2 regions of the Variovorax sp. GW821-FHT06D12 genome follow, and region 2 is predicted to be linked to the other one. Evidence: riboswitches for the same ligand, from Rfam matches in the RefSeq annotation. Region 2 holds a riboswitch; the other holds the start of a gene.

Region 1 (7,944 bases), on a different contig from region 2:
CTGCAGTGGACGGGGCACGCGCCTCGGGATTTTCGGCAGCTGGGGTTGTAGGGCGCTTGTTCAGGGCGCGTGCACAGGCCACCGGGTACTTCCCTCCGCGAATGTCCCCCGGGCTTCGCCCTCCTCCTTGATTTCGCTGCGGGAAGCACCCAGTGTCCTGCGCACGCCGGGCGCTGTCGTTGTGCAGCCCGATCAACAACCGCACTGCCCAACGCTCACGCCGATGGGGTGCCTTGCGCAGCGAAATCAAGGAGGAGGGGCGAAGCCCCGGGGGACATTCGCGGAGCAAGGTACCGCGTCGGCGGGAGCGTCGCCCTGAACCACGCGACGAAAAGCGAACTCAGGCCGGCGAATCGATCAGCGCCAGCGCGTCGGCGATCGATTGGCTGTCTTCCGGCCGCACCAGCTTCGCGACCTGTTGTCCGTCGCGCATGAACACCAGCGTAGGCCACAGCCGCACGTTGAACGAACGCCCCAGTGGTCGGCCGCTGCCGTCTTCCACCTTGATGCGGCGCACGTTCGGGTACTGGGCAAAGGCCTCGGCAATGTTCGGCTGCGCGGCCTTGCAGATGCCGCACCAGTTGGTGCCGAACTCCACCACGGCCGGGCCCTGGAGCGCGTCGATCTCGCTGCGGTCGGGTTGCTCGGTCTGGTACTCGGAGGTCATGGGCAGGGTCCTTGCGAATTCGTGGGAAGGAGCGCGTGAAGGCGACGGGCACGCCACACGCTGACGGGCGTCATTGCACCAGAAACTCAGGCCGCCTGCAGGCCGTAGCCGGCCAGCAATGCGGGCAGCTCGGTCATGTCGCTGAACACGGCCACGGCGCCCGCGGCGCGCAGCGCGCCCGGGCCGCTGTGGCCCGACTCGCCCGTGCTGTAGCCGAACACCGTGGCACCCGCGGCCACGCCGGCCATCGCGCCGGTGACCGTGTCTTCGACCACCGCGCAGCGCGTCGGATCGACACCGAGCGCTTCCGCCGCGGCCAGGTACACGTCGGGATGCGGCTTGGAGCGCGGCATCTCGTGGCCGCTGAAGATGCGGCCCTCGAAGCAGTCGAGCAGGCCGACCTTGGCCAGCTGCAGCTCGACCTTGTGGCGGTCGGCACCCGACGCGCAGGCGATGCGGCCCTTGAGCCGCGCATGGATCTCGCGGATGGCGGCAGGCGCATGGGGAATGGCGACGAGGTCGCGGTCCAGCGCCTCGTTGCGGCGGGCGCGGAAGCCGCGCAGCCAGTCGTCGGTGATCTTGAAGCCGGTCTTGGCCTCGATGAGCGCCGTCTCGTCCTTCACGGCCTTGCCGGTGAAGATGTTCATCGATTCCTCGGCCGTGAGCTGCCAGCCGAGCTCGCCGAGCATGTCGGCGAGCACGCGGTTGGTGATGGGTTCGGAATCGACGAGCACGCCGTCGCAATCGAAGAGAACGGCGGAAAAGGGGAAAGGGGTCATTGCGAGGCTGGAGTTCAGGGGTCTGGCCCCATGGTAGCAACGCACCCTTTCCGCACGGGGAGACTCAAGCTATCAGGTCATCTCAGGCCACTGGTCGGATCGGGATGTAGATCTCGCCGCCGCCGGCCATGAATTCTTTCGACTTCTCTTCCATGCCCTCGGCCATGGCAGCCGCCTCGGCCACGCCCTTCTTGGCCGCGTACTCGCGCACTTCCTGCGTGATCTTCATCGAGCAGAACTTGGGGCCGCACATCGAGCAGAAGTGCGCCACCTTGCTCGAGTCCTTCGGCAGCGTCTCGTCGTGGAATTCGCGCGCCGTGTCGGGGTCCAGGCCCAGGTTGAACTGGTCTTGCCAGCGGAACTCGAAGCGCGCCTTGCTCAGCGCGTCGTCGCGCGAGCGCGCACCCGGGTGGCCCTTGGCCACGTCGGCCGCGTGCGCGGCGATCTTGTAGGCAATGATCCCCTGCTTCACGTCGTCGCGGTCGGGCAGGCCCAGGTGCTCCTTGGGCGTCACGTAGCAGAGCATCGCCGTGCCGGCCCAGCCGATCATCGCGGCGCCGATGGCGCTGGAGATGTGGTCGTAGCCCGGCGCGATGTCGATGGTCAGCGGGCCCAGCGTGTAGAACGGCGCCTCGTGGCAATGCTTGATCTGCTCGTCCATGTTGGCCTGGATCATGTGCATCGGCACGTGGCCCGGGCCTTCGATCATGGTCTGCACGTCGTGCTTCCAGGCGATCTGCGTGAGCTCGCCCAGCGTGCGCAGCTCGGCGAACTGCGCCTCGTCGTTCGCATCCGCACCGCTGCCGGGACGCAGGCCGTCGCCGAGCGAGAAGCTCACGTCGTAGGCCTTCATGATGTCGCAGATGTCCTCGAAGTGCGTGTAGAGGAAGCTCTCCTTGTGGTGCGCGATGCACCACTTGGCCATGATCGAGCCGCCGCGCGACACGATGCCCGTCATGCGGTCCGCCGTGAGGTGGATGAACGGCAGGCGCAGGCCCGCGTGGATGGTGAAGTAGTCGACGCCCTGCTCCGCCTGCTCGATGAGCGTGTCGCGGTAGATTTCCCAGGTGAGGTCTTCGGCCACGCCGCCCACCTTTTCGAGCGCCTGGTAGATCGGCACCGTGCCGATGGGCACCGGCGAGTTGCGCACGATCCAGTCGCGCGTGGTGTGGATGTTCTTGCCGGTCGACAGGTCCATCACGTTGTCGGCGCCCCAGCGGATGGCCCACACCAGCTTCTCGACCTCTTCCTCGATGCTCGAGGTGACGGCCGAGTTGCCGATGTTGGCGTTGATCTTCACCTTGAAGTTGCGCCCGATGGCCATCGGCTCGACCTCGGGGTGATTGATGTTCGCGGGAATGATCGCGCGGCCGCGGGCCACTTCGTCGCGCACGAACTCGGGCGTGATGATGCGCGGAATGCTCGCGCCCATCGGGTTGCCCGCCACGCGCTTGGCGCGCTCCTCGTTGGCCAGGTACTCGGCCATCCACTCGCGCTTGCCGTTCTCGCGCAGAGCCACGTACTCCATCTCGGGCGTGACGATGCCGCGGCGCGCGTAATGCATCTGGGTGACGTTGGCGCCCGACTTGGCGCGGCGCGGCGTGCGTTGCAGTGCCGAGGCACCGGCGCGCAGCTCGGCCAGGCGCTGCGCGTCGCGGTCTTCGTTCTTGGCGCCGTCGTCCAGCGCGTGGTGCGTGCGGCCTTCATAACTTTCGGTGTCGCCGCGCTCGATGACCCAGGCGCTGCGCACATCGGGCAGGCCGCGGCGCACGTCGATCTCGACCTTCGGGTCGGTGTAGGGGCCCGAGGTGTCGTACAGGGAGACGGTTTCGCCGTTGGTCAGCGCCACGTCGCGCACGGGCACGAACAGGTCGGGCCGGCTGCCCGGAATGACGCACTTGTGCGAGGCGGGAAAGGGTTCGCGCGTCAGCGACAGCAGCGAGGTGAATTTATCGGGGGCATTCATCGGAGGCACTCCTTGTTGAGGGAAAGGGTGCTCCGCAATCGCTCGTGGACCTCGGGAGGCCCGCCACCGAAAAAGGGAGTGACGGACCGAAGTCAGGGAGTGCAGCTCTTCTTACGCCGGTATGACCCGGATCAAGTTCGCGGGTCGGCAGCTTTGCCATCTCAGCACGCCACATGCGTGCACCCCGGAGCGGGGCCGATTGTGCGGGCCGAAGCCCGCCGCCGTCAACCCGGGGGCTGGTGCAGGTCGCCGTCGACGTAATACCAGCGCTCGTCCTCGCGCACGAAGCGGCTGCGCTCGTGCAGGCGGAACGCCACGCCCGTCGCGCCGCGCTGGCGGGCGACGAACTCGACCTCGGCGTGGTCGGCGTCAAGCACCGAGCGCGAGCGGATGTCCAGCCCCAGCCATTTGACGCCCGGCTCGAACTCGACCGACGCCGGCCGCTTCGACGCATGCCAGGTGGCGAGCAGGTAGTCGGCACGCGCCAGCACGAAGGCCGAGTAGCGCGAACGCATCAGCGATTCGGCGTCGGGCGCCGGCGTGTTCTCGAAATCGTCGAGGTAGCGCCCACAGCACAGGGCGTAGCCGATGGGCTTGTCGCGACGGTCGGTGCGGCCGCAGGGGCAGGGGCCGGGAGTGGGGTCGGTGGCGCTCATGAAGGGCTCTATTGGAACACTTGGCGCGGCGGGGGCTGAAGGGCGCTTCCGGGCATGCCCGCTTTGCGAGGACCTGCCGGGGCTAAAGGCGCCGGGGCCTCTTGCGCCAATGGCTTGTGTCGCTACAGTCGTCCGGCGTTTCGTTCTTTCAAGCTGAACACCAAAGCATGCTTTTGCGATTCCTCAAGCTGTTCTTCCTGCTCGCCGCAACCCTCTCCTTGGGCGTCTTCGCCTTTCTGCACGGATTCAATGCATGGCGCGCCGGACAAATCGTTGTCACGCGAAGGGGACGCGACCCCTTTGTCGCAGCCGCCGATGGTGCATTTCCCATCACGTTCAATATGGAAGTTTGGGGGTTGATGATCCTCGGGGGCGCTGTTGCTCTTTGCGGCATTGCAGGCGTCGTCAAGTTCCTCATCAACACGCCGGACCAGCGACGCACGATGCTGACCCGTATGGATGGCGTCTCGCGTCGCGAGCGCAGTGACATGGACATTCCGTGGTCGGTTGGGCTTGCCATCGTCGGGGCGGTTGTGGCGTTTTTTCTCTACTTGGGATTTAGAGTTCACACGCAATAGGTTTGTCTGTCTGCAACCGGTCAGGACCGGACCTTCGCGGCCCGGGCAAAATCTAGAAGCCAAAACCTAGGAAAAGCGCGTATGGATGAACTTGTAGCGTTGTTGCTCCTCCATTGGCGAGTCGGGGTCGGTCTCCTAGCCGCCGCATGTATGGCACTGCTCCTATGCATTGCTTTCACTTGGTTCGTTGGCTTCCCTAGCATCTTGCTCGTGCTCATCGGCGGCGGTGCGGGTCTGCTCTGGGAAGGCGAAGTGAACGCCCGCCGGCACAGGAAGCCGTTAAATTGACTGGTTACGGCCAGCAGACGCAGCACATGACTTCAGAAAATGAGTTGGGTATCGTCTACCAAGAGATAGACGTGATGGAAACATTGAAAACTACAAGCGAATCGGCAGCCCGCACGGCTACCGCCGACTAAAACCGGAAAATTGGGACGCGTGGCCAACATCAAGAGGACAGTAGATGACCTATGGCTTGACACTGAATTCTGGCCGAGGAGTGAGACTCGAATCGCTCCGCCAATACGGCACTTATCGCGGACTGTTGGAGGGCTTGCCCACAATCGAGAACAATCAACGCATGATTGAGGGACTGTTGAAGGAGAGAAGCCATGGAGCACCTCCACTTCTTATACGGGCAGTTGAAAAATTGATCGAGCTGCCGCCGGGCCGAAAATATCCTTTTGGCACTCCGTCGGCTCTTCCATCGGTTACTTGCATCATCCGCCTAGAGTCTCATTTGCCTACGGTCGGTGGCGAAGGCGACGAATCGGGGCTCACAGTTATCTGGTTTCAAGAGGATTTTTCCTTCCCGCCGACCTCAGAAATAGAGGCACAAATCAAGGCCATCCAATGGGATGACCTCGCAGGTAACTTTCGCAACTAGCGAGCGGCGATCTAGTGCCATTGAGTGAACTGCCAACAGACCACGCAACGACTGTTTTGGAGTAGAGGTAATGACTGCTATGGGCCCGAAGCGGCTGTACGTGTTGCTCCAAAGCGGTCACTCATGAAACACCCAGTCCGGCTCTGGCTTACTTCTGGCGCCCCTATGGACATAGTTCTCCTCACAAACAGGACATCCTAGGTTCCACGTGTACAGCGAATGGACGGCGCAGTATGGCGTTTGGTCGCTTGGAGCGAACGAAGTCACCGTCAGTTGCTCGGTTCCGGCTTCGACAAATGCCGGCAGCCTTCCAAGCTCAACGCGTGCGTCTTCCCATCCCAGGAGTTGGAAGAGTTCAACCGGCCGGCCCGCATCCACCGCTGCAACTAGCAGTCGGTGAACGTCGATTTCTCTCCACCCGGTCTGGGCGGCCATCCACTTCCGAAATTCTCGCTTGGCGTCTCGGCGAATCTTGGCCCACACCGAGAACTCAGCTACCTCCGTCATGCATCTGATCTCCATGGCTCAGCCAGCCGCCCTCCCAACAGACCGCTTCGCCCCGATAAACACGCTACCGATGATCGTCGGAAAAAACGGACGCGCGAAGTCGCCGACGAGCTCTTATCTCCCATAGAACGCCTCCCGCTAAGCTAGCAAGAAGCAGGGCGTAGCTGAAGTACGCAGTGTTTGCGGTGGTCGTCTTGGAGACCAAAAAAGCAAAAAGCATGCTGATCGTGACTACGAATACGAGACGCCAGAAGAAAAGACCGAAGACCAAAAGGAACAGCAGAAGGATGGGAAGGTGATCCATTTTTTTGAAAGTCCGGTTCTGGTCGACTGTAGCCGCGCGGAATGCGAGCGCAAAGAACCGACGAGGATGGGAGCGCGCCGGACATGAAGGTGAACGGTGTTGCGGATGTCCGTCGAACCCGCCGCACAGAACACCGCTCTTGGTAAAAAGCCTGAGGGCACGGTGTCAATGCTGCATCTATCCTGCGTCGCAGGTCGCGCCCATGCGACCGGTACGTTGAACACCATCCTCATCCCCATGACCCCGTTTCCCACTTCAAGAGCCATCGCCAACTTCAGCTCATTGCGCGTTGCCCTGTGCTTCCTGCTCGCGATGTTCATCCTCTCGGGATGTGCCGTCCATCCCAAGATCGCAGCCGACAAGGTGCGCGGAAAGAGCACCGTCACCATCATCGAAACACCACCGCTCAAGAACCTGGCATTGATCGGTGTGATGGCGCCCTACTTCGACTTCCATTTTTCGAGTCGATCGGACATGTTCTTTTCCAATGTCGACTACACCCTGCGCGGCGACTATGCGGGCGATGCGATTGCGTCCACCCTGGCCCAGCAAACGGCGTCACCGCCTGTGAGCCGAAGTGCCGGAGCCTCGTCCTTGGTGGCTGCCGGCCTTGTGGGCGCATTGATTCAGGCCAGCGCGGACGACACGCAAAGAAAGGCGCAGGGCTTCGACCGCGAAGTGCGAAAGCTCTTCCCAGATTGGAACCCGCAGCAGGAGTTCATGGATGCCTTGCTGCCCGCACTGCGGCAGCGAGGAATGCAGCCCGTCATCGCCAGCAGAAAGACCAACACATTGCTCTGGCCTGCAAGCAAGGAAGACGGCGAGCGCTATCGCTCAGGCTCGTTGGATGATGCCGAACCCACCGATTCGGAAATGCTGCTGCAGATCAGCCCGATCGCGTTCTGGAACGCGCCGGGCCCCCTGAATGAGTACCGCATGAACGTCTCCGTGGGAATGGCCATGTATGACGCGAAGACGAAGGCCTTTCTGGGACGCCAGACCATCATCTTCGATGGCCCAAGCGGAAAGATCTATCCCTTCTACACAGGCCTTGTCTCGGACTTGGCGTCGGCGCAGCCCAGGTTGAGGCTTGCGCTGCTGTCTCTGGCCCCAAAGGTCGCAGATGTGGCGAGCGGCAAGACGGCCGACTGATGTCACGCGGCGCGAGCTACTCGGCCAACGCCTCGCACTGCGCTTCAATCCGCGCATGAAGCAGCCCCAGCGAGACCGTAAGAAACCGTTGCAACGAACTGCGCTGGCATGCATCGAAAAGCGGCGCGGCGTCTGCATCTGAAGTAGCGGCGTCGCGCCGATCCTCATCCCAGTCGAGCAACTGCACCAACGTCTGAGCGCACTGCACTACATCACGCGCATCGTTGAGGAAGGCAGCGTGACTTTGCTGTGAAGGAGAGAGCCGTTCGCCTTCAACCCATTCGAAGGGCTTGAACAAGGCAGTGGGTCGTTGAGACGCACAAGAACAACCAGCGTCGGTACCCGCATTTGAAGCAGTGGCCATAGGCCTCCAAGGATGTCGATTTGCAACAACCGACGCACCCGACGCCAATCGGGGGCGGCAGCTCGAACGGGTTGGCGTACCGGGA
Region 2 (7,944 bases):
CATCGACGCCTTCGGCCTCGGCGCCTTCAGCATGCGAGAGATCGCGGCGCAGCTCGGCGTGTACCCGGCCACGGTGCACTGGCATGTCAGCACGCGCGAGGCCCTGCTCGCCGAAGTCGCCGCCACGGTCATGGCGCAGGTCACGCCGCCCAAGGGCACGCTCGCCTGGCAGGACTGGATCGCCGAGTTGTTCCACCGCTGCCGCGCCGCGGTGCGGCAGCACCCGAACGTGGCGCAGCTGCTCGGGGCGCAACTGGTGTCCAACGGCAGCCTGCCGACCGAACTCGTCGAAGGCGTGCTGGCGGCGCTGACCGAGGCCGGCTTCGACGGCGAGCCGCTGCGCGAGGCCTACAACTGCGTGATCGCCGCGATGCTGGGCTTTTTGACGATGGAGTTCTCGCCCCTGCCCGCCGACAACACGCAGGCCTGGGCCGAAGAGCTGCGCGAGCGCGTCCACACGATCCGCCCGCTCGACCATCCCGTGCTTTCGCGCCACCTGCCGCAGCTGGCCAACAAGGCCTTCATCCTGCGCTGGGACAACGGCACCACCGTGCCGCTCGACAGCAGTTTCGAGCGGCACATCCAGATCACGATCGACGGGTTGGAGGCTTTCGCGCGCAGGGTGGCTCAGGCCGGATCGAGCAGCTCGTAGAGCACCATCCGCGTCTGCCGCCCGCGCAGTTCCACCTGCTCCTCGATGCGCCGCGTGGCCAGGCGCCCGCCCAGGCCTTCGAAGGTCGCCTCGGACATCAGCGTGCGCGTGCTCAGCTGCTTGTTGGTGCCCTCGATGCGGCTGGCCGCGTTGATCACGTCGCCCAGCGCCGTGTACGACAGCCGGTCGCTCGAGCCGAGCACCCCGGCGATCACGACGCCGGTGTGCATGCCGATGCGCGTGCGAAAGGGCTGCAGGCCCTCGGCCTGCCAGCGGCGGTTGAGCTCGGTCATCTCGGCGTGCAGTTCGAGCGAGGCCGCGCAGGCGCGGTACTCCGCGTCGGGCAGGTCGGTGGGCGCGCCCCACAGCACCATGATGCCGTCGCCCATGAACTTGTCGATCACGCCGCCGTGACGCGCGAACACGCGGGTGGCGAGGTTGAAGTAGTCGGTCAGCTGCCGCATCAGCACGTCGGCCGGCATCGATTCCGCGATGGCCGTGAATCCTTCCACGTCGGTGAACATCGCGGTGATGCGACGCGGCGACCCGTTGGGTTCGAGGGCATGCCCTTCGGCGATGAGCTGGCGGATCACGTCCACCGGCACGAACTTGCGAAAGGCCTGCAGGCTGCGCGCGGATTCGTCCAGCGCCTGGTTCAGGTGCTGGATCTCGAGCACGCGGCTCGACTCGCGCGGCAGGTCGTCGAGCTCGAGCCGCCCGATGCGCCGCGCCGTGCGCGAGAGGCTTTCGATGGGCGCGGTCACCAGCTTCGACAGGCGCAGCGAAATGAAGAGCGCGATCGCCAGGAACGCCAGCACCAGCAGCAGCGACCACAGCACATTGCGATGCAGCGCGCCCAGCAGTGCCTCTTCGGGCTCCCAACTCACAAGATGCCAGTCGGTGGCCGGAATGCGCGAGGTCTGCACCTGGTAGTGGGTGCCCTCGTGCACGAGGGCAAAGGCCATGTCCTCGGTCCAGCCGCGGCTGCCGTTGGCCAGCATGTGGGTGTGCAGCGCACCGAGCACGCCCTCGTCCGGGTCTTCGAGCACGCGCACGGAATGCGGGTGGTCGCTGCGCGCGATCACGTGGTGGTCGGCACTCAACAGCGCGCTGTGGCCGTGGCCCGTGCCGCCGAACAGGCGCACGAGGTTGGAGAGATGCCCCAGCGACACGCTGGCGACCGCCACGATCCTCTGCGTGACGCCCTCCTCGTCATGCCGCCGGCTCGGCCGCGCGTGGCTCACGCCCAGTTCCTTCATCGAGGGCAGCACGAAGGGCGCGGTCCACACGGCGCGCTGCGCCTTCTCGGCCTGCGTGAACCAGTCCTGGTGCACCGGGTCGTCCTCGCTGCGAAAGGCTTCGATGCGCGTCGTCTCGTAGCGCCGCCGCGGGTCTTCGTCGCCGTCGCTGTCGGGCGGCGACTTGTACTCCCAGGTCTCGGTGCTGAAGTCTTTCTCGCGCAGCACCTGCCGCACCACCGACACGGGGTGGCGCATGGCCATCAAGAAATGGCCGTCGTCGCTGCCCACGCCGATGCTGTCGATTTCGGGTGTCTGTTCCAGCACGGCCCAGAGCAGCTCGGCGGTCTGCTCGCCGTCGTGGCCCGCCGGATGCAGGTCGGGCGTGTGGGCGATGGCGCGCACCAGGCCCTCGGTCTTGGCCAGGAAGGCGAGGATGTTGTCTTCAACCCGGTCATGGTTGACCTTGTGCGCCGACTCGCCCACTTTCGACACCAGCTTCTCCGCCCCCCAGTAGCCGAAGGCCACCAGCAGCAGCGACTGCAGCAGCGCGACCGCGCAGATGATGGTGCCGACGTCGACCCGGAAGCGCCGCAGCCGCGCGTGGGGTGCGGGCGATGAGGCCGGTGGTTCCGGGTGCTTGCGGTCGTCTGTCATGTGCGGGGAGCCTCCAGGGCATTCGAAGGCGCCCTCGTGGCGGAGATTCTCACCCGGCCCGTGGGCCCGCGGACCGGCGCATCACGGGTCGGCCGACATCTGGACGATGACCGGCCCGCTTGCCGCTACGCCACAGTCTTTGAGAAGTCAGGGGCCCGCTTCTCGGCGAACGCCGTGAAGGCTTCGCGTGCTTCGGGACTCTGGAGGCGCTCCACGAACTGCGCGCCTTCGAGGTCCATCTGGGCTGCAACGGCCGCGCCCTGCTTCATCAGGCCCTTCGTCAGCTTCAACGAGCCCGCGGCACGGCTGGCGAGCAGCTCGGCAACCTTCTGCGCCTCGCCGTGCAGGTCCGACACAGGAACGACCCGGTTCGCGATGCCCCAGGCCAAGGCCTGCGCAGCGGACACCGGCAGGCCCAGCGCAAACATCTCGTAGGCACGAACGTGGCCGATGCGGGCAGGCAGCAGCAGGCTCGACGCCGCTTCGGGAACCAGCGCCAGGTTGACGAACGGCGTGGACAGCAGCGCATCCTCAGCCAGCACGACGAAGTCGCAGTGCAACAGCAAGGTGGTCCCCACGCCGACTGCGCGTCCGTTGACCGCCGCAATCACCGGTCGCGTTGAACTCGCCAACGCACGCAGGAAGCGGGCGACATGGCGCTCTTCGTTGCCGGCCTTCCCGGCAGCCACGGCAGCAAATTCGCCCAGGTCGTTGCCCGAGGTGAACATGCCACCTTCGCCTCGCATCACGATGGCCCGGACGGACGGGTCGCTCTCGGCGCCTGCGATGGCATCGGCCAGACGGCCATACATCGCATTGGTCAGTGCGTTCATCTTCTCCGGCCTGGCCAGCGTGAGGGTCAGGACACCCTGGGTGGATTCGACGGTCACGTGTTCGGTCATAGGTTCTCCTGGTTGCCCTCTCGCACCGCGCGAGAGGGATGGCATTTAATTCGCATACGAAGTATATGCTTCGCGTGCGAAATAAATACGGATAAGATGTAACCTGCCGCGCCTTCGCCCAGGCCACAGGAATCCGATGAAAGCTCAAAAAAAATACAGGCTGGTGTTTCTTCTGAACGTCGCCCAGCGGGCGGTGCAGCGCTGGAAAGAAACCCGCGGCGACGCCCTGCCCGCGCTGTCGGCAGCCCAGGCCGGCACGATGTTTTTCCTGTCGACCAACGATGGCGCCCTGACGGGAGAAGTCGCGCAGGCACTGAACATCGGTGCACCGGCCATGTCCGGCCTTGCCGCCCGGCTCGAAAAGGCCGGCTACCTGACCCGCGCGCAAGACCCGAACGACGGGCGCGCATTCCGCCTGTACCAGACCGAGGAAGGACGGCTTGCCGGACAGCGTGCAAAGGCCGGGCTCGGCGCGTTGAACGCACGGCTGACCCAGGGTTTCAGCGACGAAGAGATGGCAATCGTCGGCCGGTGGCTCGAATCGGTGGTCGAGAATTTTTCCGCCGAGGGCGCGGGAAAGCACGAGGAATAGGCCCTCGGCCCCGGCACGCCATCGGTGCGGCGGGTGCAAGGCCCGCTGTGGCCGGATTCTTCCGTGCGCAGGAACTTTTCGGTGCGTCTGCGACACACGCGCCTAAAATGACATTTCGCTAGGGGTGCTGCACCGGTTTCGACCGGTGTGGCTGAGAAAGTCCCTTTGAACCTGACTGAGGTAATCCTCGCGCAGGGAAGCTGGTCCGGTGGCCTGTCGCGTTGTCTCGCGCGACGGCCGCGCCACTGGAGCCTCGCCCACCTGCCAAACCTTTTGCACTGGAGCAAAACGGATGGCACACGACCACGACAACGACAGTTCCGCTTCCGGCAACGAAGCGCTCACGCCCCTGCCTGCCTCCCGGCGCGTCTTCGGCTGGCACGACCACGCCTCGCTGTGGTTCAGCCTCGGCGTCGGGCTGCTGGTGATGCAGATCGGCGCCTACCTGGTGCCGGCCGTGGGCACGCGCGACGCGGCGCTGGCGATCGTGCTGGGTTCGCTGCTCGGCGCCGGGCTGCTGGCCTGGACCGCGCGGCTGGGCTGCGAAACCGGGCTGGCCAGCGCCGGCCTGATGCACGCCACCTACGGCAGCGCCTTCGCGCGGCTGCCGGTGCTGCTCAACATCGTGCAGCTGGTGGGCTGGACCACCTTCGAGCTCGTGATCATGCGCGAGGGCACGCAGGCCATCGGGCAGCAAGCCTTCGGCGCCGCGCTGGGCACGGCCTGGGGCGGCGTGCTGACGACGCTGCTGTGGGGTGCGGTGCTGCTGGCGCTGCTGGCCGGGTCGATGGTGAAGCTGGTGCGCCGCTTCGTGAGCCGCTTCGGCCTGCCGCTGGTGGTGCTGTCGCTGCTGTGGCTCAGCTGGCAGTTCGCCACGCAGCTTCACGCCAAGGGCCTGGACGCCTTCTGGGCCCGGCCGGGCAACGGCAGCATGGGCATGTTCAGCGCGCTCGACCTCGTGATTGCGATGCCGGTGTCGTGGCTGCCGCTGGTGGCCGACTACGCGCGCCACGGCAAGCGCAGTGCCGCCGGTGGTCTGGGCAGCGCGTTCAGCGGCACCTGGATCGGCTACGCGCTGGCCAACATCTGGTGCTACGCGCTGGGCGTGATGGTGGTGAGCGTGGCCGAGCCGGGCACCAGCCTCGTCATGGCGCTGCTGCTGGCGCAGGGCGGGCTGGTGGCGCTGGGGCTGATCCTCATCGACGAACTCGACAACGCCTATGGCGACGTGTACTCGGGCTCGGTGTCTACGCACAGCCTGCTGCCGCGCTGGAGCGTGAAGCGCTGGGGCCTGCTGCTGGCGGTGCTGTGCATCGGCCTCGCGCTGGTGCTGCCGATGCACACGCTCGAACCCTTCCTGCTGCTGCTGAGCTCGGTGTTCGTGCCGCTGTACGGCGTGATCCTCGGACGGCTGGGCAGCGGAAGTGCCGTGTCGGCGAACGGCACGCGCACCATCGACTGGGGCGCGGCGCTGATCTGGCTCGCGGGCATCGCGGCCTACCACGCGCTCGCCAAGTGGGCGCCGCAGTTCGGCTCGGCGCTGCCGACGCTGGCGGCGACTTTCGTTCTGGCGTGGCTCAGCCGGCCGACAGCGGCAAGCGGTGGGTCGGCACTGGCGCAAAGCCGTGGTTGAGCGGACCGTGGCCCGCGCCGACCAGCACATCCGCACCGGCGCTCATCGCGCCGAGGATGTACGCGCGTGCGCGCTCGACCGCCTCGGGCAGCGCCAAGCCCAATGCCAGGTGCGCGGCGATGGCCGACGAGAGCGTGCAGCCGGTGCCGTGCAGGTTGCGGCTGGCGATGCGTTGCGACGCGAGCCGCTTGCGCGCGCCGCTGCGCTCCAGCAGCACGTCGACCACCTCGTCGCCCGGCAGGTGGCCGCCCTTGAGCAGCACGGCCTTGGCACCGAGCGCGAGCAGTTCGTCGGCCGCGCCGTCGAGCGCGTCGATGCCGCCGATGGCATGGCCGACCAGCAAGGCGGCTTCGTCGAGGTTGGGCGTGACCACCACGGCGCGCGGGAACAGCTCGCGCACCAGCACCTGCACCGTCTCGGCCGCGATCAGGCGGTCGCCGCTGGTGGCGATCATCACGGGGTCGAGCACCACGTTCTTCAGCTGGTAGCGGTCGATGGCCCAGGCCACCACCTCGACCACCTCGGGCGCGTGCAGCATGCCGAGCTTGACGGCGTCGACGCCGATGTCTTCCACCACGGCCTGGATCTGCGCCTTCAGGAAGTCGGGCGGCACGCCATGGATGCCCGAGACGCCCACCGTGTTCTGCGCGGTGAGCGCGGTGATGGCTGTCATGCCGTAGCAGCCGAGCGCCGCGAAGGTCTTGAGGTCGGCCTGGATGCCGGCGCCGCCGCCGCTGTCGGAGCCGGCGATGGAGAGCACGCGTGCGTAGCGCTGGGTGGGGGCTTGGGTCATGTCGAAAATTATCGGCGAGCCGACGGAGGTGCCGCATGAGCGCACCACATCCCCTGCCTTTCGGCTCGGCGGCGATCCTCGGCGCGGGCCTGATGGGTCGCCTGATGGCAGTCACGCTCGCGCAAGCTGGCTGCAAGATTGACCTGTACGAGGCCGGCAGCCCCGAGGCCGAAGGCGCGGCCGCGCGCGTGGCTGCGGCCATGCTCGCGCCGCTGGCCGAATCGGCCGTGGCGCCGGTGTCGGTCGTGCGCATGGGCCAGCACGCGCTGTCGCGCTGGCCCGAGCTGCTGGCGCCGCTGGCGCAACCCGTGTTCTTCCAGCGCGAAGGCACGCTGGTGCTGTGGCACCGGCAGGACGCCGCCGAGGCCACGCGGCTCGCGGGCGTGCTGGCGCGCACGGGTGCGCAGGTGCCCGAGCTGGCGCCGATGCAGGCACTCGACACGCCCGCCGCCATCGCCGCGCTCGAGCCCTCGCTGGGCACGCGCTTCGCGCGCGGCCTGTACCTGCCGGGCGAAGGCCAGCTCGACAACCGCGCGCTGCTGGCGTCGCTGCGCGCCACGCTCGAAGCCGATGCGCGCGTGACGCTGCACTGGCAGTCGCCGCGCGCCCCCTCCGACTTTTCGCCCGGCACGGCGGGCCAGCCCGACTGGGTGATCGACTGCCGAGGCCTCGGCGCCAAGCCGCAATGGAACGCGCTGCGCGGCGTGCGCGGCGAGGTGATCCGCGTGCATGCGCCCGAGGTCACGCTGCAGCGCCCCACGCGCCTCGTGCATCCGCGCTACCCGCTGTACATCGCGCCCAAGCCAGATCACCTGTTCGTGATCGGCGCGACCGAGATCGAGTCGGACGACCTGTCGCCCGCCAGCGTGCGTTCCACGCTCGAGCTGCTGAGCGCGGCTTACGCGGTGCACAGCGGTTTTGCCGAAGCGCGCATCGTCGAGATCGCGACGCAGTGCCGGCCCACGCTGCCCGACAACCTTCCCGCCATTCGCCAGCCCCAGCCGCGCGTGCTGCAGATCAACGGCCTGTACCGCCACGGTTTCATGATCGCGCCCGCCCTGCTCGACGCGGCGATGGAACTGCTGGCGCAAGGCAGCTCCACGATCGCACGCGGCTTCGGCATGGACCTGCCCGACGCATGACGAGAACAACGACAAGCCCGATGAACATCCTGATCAACGACAAGCCCTGCACGCTGCCCGAGGGCGCGCTGCTCGCCGACGCGCTGGCCGTGCTGCAGGCGGTACCGCCTTTCGCGGTGGCGGTGAACCGCGAGTTCGTGCCGCGCTCGGCCTACGCCACGCACCCGCTGCACGCCGACGACCGCGTCGAGGTGATCCGCCCGGTGACCGGCGGCTGAACGAACGCACCAGAGACAAGACGATGGAGACGACAACCATGACCAATCCCGATCCCCTGGTCCTCTACGGCCAGACCTTCCACAGCCGCCTGCTGCTGGGCACCGCGCGCTACCCCT

What was found. Region 2 has a riboswitch for thiamine pyrophosphate ahead of AC07SQ_RS02870 (purine-cytosine permease family protein). Riboswitches for the same ligand answer to the same signal wherever they lie in the genome.
Region 1: linked by a shared signal. The riboswitch ahead of thiC (phosphomethylpyrimidine synthase ThiC) and the one ahead of AC07SQ_RS02870 (purine-cytosine permease family protein) in region 2 are both predicted to bind thiamine pyrophosphate.

Annotation. Positions count from the first base shown of each region.
Region 1 covers NZ_JBWKRI010000002.1:875,486-883,429, forward strand. Annotated here, with positions in the region: gene AC07SQ_RS10430 (AraC family transcriptional regulator) at 1-51, shown strand, start outside; gene AC07SQ_RS10435 (thioredoxin family protein) at 341-667, opposite strand; gene AC07SQ_RS10440 (HAD family hydrolase) at 754-1,446, opposite strand; gene thiC (phosphomethylpyrimidine synthase ThiC) at 1,529-3,412, opposite strand; TPP riboswitch at 3,504-3,609, opposite strand; gene AC07SQ_RS10450 (YchJ family protein) at 3,637-4,068, opposite strand; gene AC07SQ_RS10455 (hypothetical protein) at 4,236-4,646, shown strand; gene AC07SQ_RS10460 (hypothetical protein) at 5,110-5,532, shown strand; gene AC07SQ_RS10465 (hypothetical protein) at 6,449-7,495, shown strand; gene AC07SQ_RS10470 (hypothetical protein) at 7,512-7,793, opposite strand.
Region 2 covers NZ_JBWKRI010000001.1:602,178-610,121, forward strand. Annotated here, with positions in the region: gene AC07SQ_RS02850 (TetR/AcrR family transcriptional regulator) at 1-652, shown strand, start outside; gene AC07SQ_RS02855 (adenylate/guanylate cyclase domain-containing protein) at 628-1,653, opposite strand; gene AC07SQ_RS02860 (enoyl-CoA hydratase) at 2,673-3,449, opposite strand; gene AC07SQ_RS02865 (MarR family winged helix-turn-helix transcriptional regulator) at 3,586-4,041, shown strand; TPP riboswitch at 4,152-4,256, shown strand; gene AC07SQ_RS02870 (purine-cytosine permease family protein) at 4,334-5,674, shown strand; gene thiD (bifunctional hydroxymethylpyrimidine kinase/phosphomethylpyrimidine kinase) at 5,619-6,467, opposite strand; gene AC07SQ_RS02880 (FAD-dependent oxidoreductase) at 6,503-7,609, shown strand; gene thiS (sulfur carrier protein ThiS) at 7,630-7,827, shown strand; gene AC07SQ_RS02890 (thiazole synthase) at 7,866-7,944, shown strand, end outside.